2 linked regions of the Marichromatium purpuratum 984 genome follow. The main gene of each other region encodes a partner of the protein of the gene in region 2 in a complex. Links are inferred from orthologs where the notes say so. Each region holds a gene or a part of one and is shown on either strand. Other genes may lie near its edges.

The links. The genes of interacting proteins can lie anywhere in the genome.
Region 1: the proteins of trxA (region 2) and MARPU_RS09935 are in contact, whole or in part, in an NMR structure (PDB 2IPA), measured with the Bacillus subtilis proteins. The link is inferred for Marichromatium purpuratum 984 from one-to-one orthologs.

Annotation. Positions count from the first base shown.
Region 1 is NZ_CP007031.1:2,260,761-2,264,430, reverse strand. Bases 1-2,921 are described here. They hold MARPU_RS09935 (arsenate reductase ArsC), read right to left. Parts: upstream 1,720-2,921; coding sequence 1,282-1,719; downstream 1-1,281. Other genes in these bases: MARPU_RS16725 (response regulator), read right to left, coding at 2,452-2,921; MARPU_RS09930 (metalloregulator ArsR/SmtB family transcription factor), read right to left, coding at 1,915-2,268; arsB (ACR3 family arsenite efflux transporter), read right to left, coding at 196-1,278. Also shown: more of MARPU_RS16725, read right to left, coding at 2,922-3,670. UniProt on the Bacillus subtilis protein: Catalyzes the reduction of arsenate [As(V)] to arsenite [As(III)]. In vitro, can dephosphorylate para-nitrophenyl phosphate (pNPP).
Region 2 is NZ_CP007031.1:390,168-393,068, forward strand. It holds trxA (thioredoxin TrxA), read right to left. Parts: upstream 1,664-2,901; coding sequence 1,337-1,663; downstream 1-1,336. Other genes in the region: rho (transcription termination factor Rho), read right to left, coding at 1-1,140; MARPU_RS01825 (DEAD/DEAH box helicase), read left to right, coding at 1,865-2,901. UniProt on the Bacillus subtilis protein: Participates in various redox reactions through the reversible oxidation of its active center dithiol to a disulfide and catalyzes dithiol-disulfide exchange reactions.

The DNA.
Region 1 (3,670 bases), 1.9 Mb from region 2 along the record:
TCATGCCTGTCTCTGCATGTGAAGAAAGGAACCACCAGGACCCGCTTGTCCGTCGTCGTCGGTCATGCGGCTAGCCTCGCCACTGCAGGCTATAAGCTGGTCGCTGGTCGCTGGTCGCTGGTTGCTGGTCGCTGGTTGCTGGTTGCTGGTCGCTGGTTGCTGGTTGCTGGTTGCTGGCGCGGCTGGCGGCTGGCTTCACGACCGCACCCGTGGCCCGCGCTCGTACCAGCCCCGGGTGCGGTTGACCACCCGTACCACCAGCAGCATCACCGGCACCTCGATCAGCACCCCGACCACGGTCGCGAGCGCGGCGCCGGACTCGAAGCCGAACAGCGCGATGGCCGCGGCGACGGCCAGCTCGAAGAAGTTGGAGGCGCCGATCAGCGCCGAGGGACAGGCGACGCTGTGACGCTCGCCGACGACGCGATTGAGCCAGTAGGCCAGCGCCGAGTTGAAGAAGACCTGGATGAGGATCGGTACCGCCAGCAGCAGGATGATCAGCGGCGCGTCGATGATCGCCTGTCCCTGGAAGGCGAACAGCAGCACCAGGGTGGCGAGCAGCGCGAGGATCGAGGCGTGGCCGAGGGTCTCGAGGGTGGCCTCGAAGCGCGCGCTGCCGTGGCGCAGCAGTCGGCGCCGCCACCACTGGGCGATGATCACCGGCACCACGATATAGAGCGCCACCGAGGTCAGCAGCGTCTCCCAGGGCACCAGGATCGACGACAGCCCCAGCAACAGCCCGACGATGGGGGCGAAGGCGAACACCATGATGGCGTCGTTGAGCGCTACCTGCGAGAGGGTGAAGTAGGGATCGCCCCCGGTCAGCCGGCTCCACACGAAGACCATCGCGGTACAGGGCGCGGCGGCGAGCAGGATGAGCCCGGCGACATAGGCGTCGAGCTGCTCGGCCGGCAGCCAGGGCGCGAACAGCCCGCGGATGAACAGCCAGGCGAGCAGCGCCATGGAGAAGGGCTTGACCGCCCAGTTGACGAACAGGGTGACGCCGATGCCGCGCCAGTGCGTGCGCACCTGATGGAGGGCGCCGAAGTCGATCTTCATCAGCATCGGGATGATCATCACCCAGATCAGCAGACCCACCGGGATGTTGACCTGGGCGACCTCCAGTCCGCCGAGCAACTGGAAGGGCGCCGGCGCCCATTGCCCGAGCCCGATGCCGATGAGGATGCAGAGCCCGACCCAGAGGGTCAGACCGCGCTCGAAGAGGCTCATCGGCGCGCCGCTCGCCTGTGTGGCGGAGACCTCGCACGGTACCGACATGACTTACTCCGATGGTGGCGTGATGGTGAGCCCCAGCGCCTTGGCCACCGCCGGCACCAGGCGCGCGCGGATCTGGTCGCGGACGGCGATGAAGGCGTCCAGCGGCTCGCCGTGGGGGTCGTGGAAGGGGAGGTGGAGCCGGGGGAGCGGGCGCGGGAAGATCGGGCACTGCTCGCGGGCGTTGTCGCAGACGCTGACTACCAGATCGAAGGGCTGGTCGAGCAGGGTCTCGACCGCCTTGGGATGGAGCCCCGCGGTCGGCAGCCCGGCCTCGGCGAGCGCGGCGATGGCCCCCTCGGCGACCCGGGGCTGTGGCCGGGTGCCGGCGGAGAGGGCGCGCACCCGACCGGCGAGATCGTGATTGAGCAGCACCTCGGCCATCTGCGAGCGGCAGGCGTTGCCGGTACAGAGCACGAGCACGGTCTTGGCGGTGGCGTTCATGCAGGGATCCTCGATCTGATCCTTGGTGCCCGGTGTCGGGCGGGTGTCATGGCGGTTGGGGCGTGCGATCGCGGTTTCGTAATATCTACCAAATCATATATTTGGTTTTGTGCATGTCGCTGTGCGGATCCTGGCCGTCCCCGACGGCGACAGCGGGGCGGCTATCGGTGACGATGCGATGCCTGTCGGTGCCAGTCAGGCGCAGCGCGGCGCCGAGGGGCGTCCCGGCATGCTCGCCAGGTTGGCGGCGTCACTGCTGAAGGGGGCCTGTCCGCGCACCGCCGCGGCGGTCTCGTCGAGCACTCGGCACGCCCAGTCGGGCAGCGCCGGGTGGACGCGGTAGTAGACCCAGAGTCCGGCGCGCCGGTCGGCGACCAGCCCCAGCTCGCGCAACTGGGCGAGATGGCGCGAGACGTGTGGTTGCGCCGAGCCGGTGGCGTGGGTCAGCTCGCAGACGCACAGCTCGCCCTGTTCGCGCAACAGCACCAGGCAACGCAGTCGGGTGTCGTTGGCCAGAGCGGCGAAGAAGGCCGTGGGTTTTGTTTCCATGGGCTTTAATATACGTTATTCGTTATATTTGTAAAGCGGTATATTTTGCGCCCAGGAGATGCTCTGGCCGCGTTCGGACGATCGCTTGCTGAACATGCGCTGGCGCGAGGCGAACCTCGGCGTGCTGACCGCGTCACCGTGTGTGCTGCCGGTGTCGGCGCACCGGGCGCGGCAGGTGCTCGCTCAAGACATGCCCGTCGACGATGGTGTCGTGGCGGGGATGGTGTTCGGCTGTTCCGGCGTGGCGCTAGGGTCGGGGGCGTAGCGAGCGATGGAGTCGAGCGCGGTGGCGAGGGCGCTCTGCAGCGCTGCCGTCGCCGCTGTGTGCGCATGGTCGTCCGCGTCCTGCTCCTCGACCTCGGCGGCGCGCGCGGCGACCTCGGCGAGTCCGAGGTTCGCGGCGATGCCGCGGAGCTTGTGCGCCGTCTGCCGCGCTACCTCCGGCTCGGCCTCGGCGATGCGTTGGGCGGTGTCGCCGTGCTCGCGGGCGAAGGCGCGCAGATAGCGCCGATAGGTGTCGGAGTCCTTCCAGACGGCCAGGCTGGAGTCGACCGTCAAGCCCGGTAGGCTCGGGCCGTGGTCGGCCGGGTTCGGTTCCATATCGATCTCGTGCGCCGTATCGTCGTCGGCCCGGCGTACCGCATCCGGGGGCGCCAGGCGCAGGATGACGGCTACCACCTCTTCGACATCGAATGGCTTGCCGATGAAACCGTCCATCCCTGCCGTTCGGGCCGCGTGCTGCTGCGTATGCATGGTACCTGCGGTGATCGCGACCACGGGTAGTTGCGACAGGGTCGGGTTGCGGCGGATACGTCGGGTGGCCTCGTGCCCGTCCATGTGTGGCATCTGTACGTCCATCAGCACCAGATCGACCGCCTCGGGGTGGGCGGCGAGCCGATCGAGCGCCTGCTGGCCCTCGTCGGCGAGACTGATCTGCGCGCCCTCGTCGGCGAGGATGCGTTGGGCGACCTCACGGTTGGTCTGGCTGTCGTCGACGACCAGCAGCCTTAGCCCGGCGAGTCGGCGCGCTCGGGTCGGCGTGTCACGCGAGGCGTCGGGCGTGCCGAGGCGCCGCGCACGCGTTCGCGCGACGGTGTCGTACAGTGCCGAGGGCGCGAGTGGCTCGACCAGCACCGCCTCGACCAGTTCGGCGTCCGGTTCTGCCCGTGTCTGTTCGGTGGGGTGCGTGGTGAGCGCGAACAGCAACGGTCGGCGCGCCTCGGGTAGGGCCGCGTGGATCGCCCGCGCGGTGGCGGCTCCGCGGCGCGTGGGCGCTCGCCAGTCGAGCAGTACGGCGGTCTCCGGGCCCTGCAGTGTCGGGTCGTCGCGGAGCCAGTGCAGCGCAGTTTCGGCGGAGTCCGTCGCGCGCCCCGTCCACCCTAGGGCGGCGGTCGTTGCCAAC
Region 2 (2,901 bases):
CATCTTCTGCAGTTCCGCCGGGCCCATCAGCAACTCCTCGCGGCGGGTGCCGGAGCGGTTGATGTTGATCGCCGGGAAGATACGGCGCTCGGCGATGCGGCGATCCATGTGGATCTCCATGTTGCCGGTGCCTTTGAACTCCTCGTAGATCACGTCGTCCATGCGCGAGCCGGTGTCGACCAGCGCGGTGGCGATGATGGTGAGGCTGCCGCCTTCCTCGACGTTGCGCGCGGCGCCGAAGAAGCGCTTGGGGCGCTGCAGCGCGTTGGCGTCGACACCACCGGTGAGCACCTTGCCCGAGGAGGGCACCACGGTGTTGTAGGCGCGCGCCAGACGGGTGATGGAGTCGAGCAGGATAACCACGTCCTTCTTGTGCTCGACTAGTCGCTTGGCCTTCTCGATCACCATCTCGGCGACCTGGACGTGACGCGTGGCCGGCTCGTCGAAGGTCGAGGAGATGACCTCGCCACGCACCGAGCGGGCCATCTCGGTGACCTCTTCCGGGCGCTCGTCGATGAGCAGCACGATCAGGTAGCAATCGGGGTGGTTGTGACCGATCGACTGGGCGATGTTCTGCAGCATCATGGTCTTACCGGCCTTGGGCGGCGAGACGATGAGGCCGCGCTGACCCTTGCCGATGGGGGCGACCAGGTCGATGGTGCGGGCGGTGATGTCCTCGGTGCTGCCGTTGCCGACCTCGAGGGTGAGCCGCTCCTGAGCGAACAGCGGGGTGAAGTTCTCGAACAGGATCTTCGACTTGGCGTTCTCGGGGCGATCGAAGTTGATGTCCGAGACCTTGAGCAGGGCGAAGTAGCGCTCGCCGTCCTTGGGCGGACGGATCTTGCCCGAGATGGTGTCGCCGGTGCGCAGCGCGAAGCGACGAATCTGGCTGGGGGAGACATAGATGTCGTCGGGGCCAGCGAGATAGGAGGCGTCGGCCGAGCGCAGGAACCCGAATCCGTCCTGCAGGATCTCGAGCACGCCGTCGCCGTAGATGTCCTCGCCACGCTTGGCCTGTGCCTTGAGGATGGCGAAGATCAGGTCCTGCTTGCGAGAGCGTCCGACACCCTCGATGTCCATCGATTGGGCAAGGGCAACCAGCTCGGGTACAGGCGTCTTCTTGAGTTCGGTTAGATTCATCACGGTTATCGTTAAAGACAGAGGTCGTGGCTGGTGGGCAGCGCCCCGCGAGAAGGATCGGTGTCGCGAGAGGATGCGGCTGCAGGACGGCAGCCCACCGGAGAGGGGGCGTCCGGGCGGACGCCCCGTGGAAATTAGAAAGTCGATCGCCTCGAACGCACGGGCGCCTCGCCGCGCGCTGGTTGGTTGCCGGGTGTCAGAGGTTGCTGTCGATGAAGGCGGTCAGCTGCGACTTGGAGACGGCGCCCACCTTGGTCGCCTCGACCTCGCCATCCTTGAACAGCATCAGCGTGGGGATGCCGCGGATGCCGTAACGGGGAGGGGTGTTGGGGTTGTCGTCGATGTTGAGCTTGGCGACCTTGAGGTCCTTGCCGTACTCGCTTGCGATCTCATCGAGGACCGGGGCAATCATCTTGCACGGACCGCACCAGTCGGCCCAGTAGTCTAGGAGCACCGGCTTGGAGGATTTCAGCACCTCCTCCTCGAAGGTGTCATCGGTCACGTGGACGATGCTGTCGCTCACTGGAGTCGTCTCCCGTTGAATTCGTGTGGTGAAGGGCGTGAGAACTCGCCGTTGAGGCGTCGCGCGGGTCGGCTGTGGAGCGGGCGGGCGAATTGGCGTTGATATGGGCCCTTGGGTAAGATGCTATTTGATCCAAAGCGAAGAGAATTTGCAAGCCTTGCCCGCCCGCGAGGTCTGCAGCTCAGGGATACCCGAAACGTCATGACAGACACACACCTCTCCCAGACGCGCCTCGACTCGCTGGCGCTTGATCCGCGGATCCTCGCGGGTCTCGCCGAGACCGGTTTCACCCACTGTACACCGATCCAGGCCGAGACCCTGCCGATCGCCCTGGAGGGGCATGACATCGCCGGTCAGGCGCAGACTGGCACCGGCAAGACCGCCGCCTTCCTGCTCGCGACCATGCAGCGGTTGCTCAGCCATCCCACCGAGCCGCGCGACGCCGCCGACACCGTCTGTCGACCGCGGGCGTTGATCCTCGCCCCGACCCGCGAGCTGGCGGTACAGATCCACAAGGACGCGCTGGTGCTCGGCGCTCACACCGGCTTGCGTCTGGGGTTGGCCTATGGCGGCACCGGCTACCAGAAGCAGCGCGATGAGCTGGCCGCGGGCGTCGACATCCTCATCGGCACCCCGGGACGGTTGATCGACTACTTCAAGCAGCGGGTGTTCGACCTGCGCGGCATCGAAGTGGTGGTGCTCGACGAGGCCGATCGCATGTTCGATCTCGGTTTCATCAAGGACATCCGCTTCCTGCTGCGACGGATGCCGCCGCCCGAGTCGCGCCAGGGGCTGCTGTTCTCGGCCACGCTCTCCTACCGGGTCACCGAGCTGGCCTACGAGCACATGAACCAGCCGCGTCTGATCAAGATCGAGACCGAGCAGGTCACCGCCGACCGGGTGCGCCAGTGCTGTTACATGACCGCCAACGAGGAGAAGATCCCGCTGCTGATCGGGTTGGCGCGCGGCTGGCTCGAGGGCGATGCGCGGATCATCGTCTTCGTCAACACCAAGCGCGAGGCCGATCGCGTCTGGGGCTATCTGCAGGGCAACGGCATCAACACCGCCGTGCTCTCCGGTGACGTCCCGCAGAAACAGCGGTTGCGCCTGCTGCGCGAGTTCACCGAGGGTTCGCTGCCGGTGCTGGTCGGCACCGACGTGGCCGCACGCGGGCTGCACATCCCCGACGTCACCCACGTGGTCAACTTCGACCTGCCCGAGGACCCGGAGGACTATGT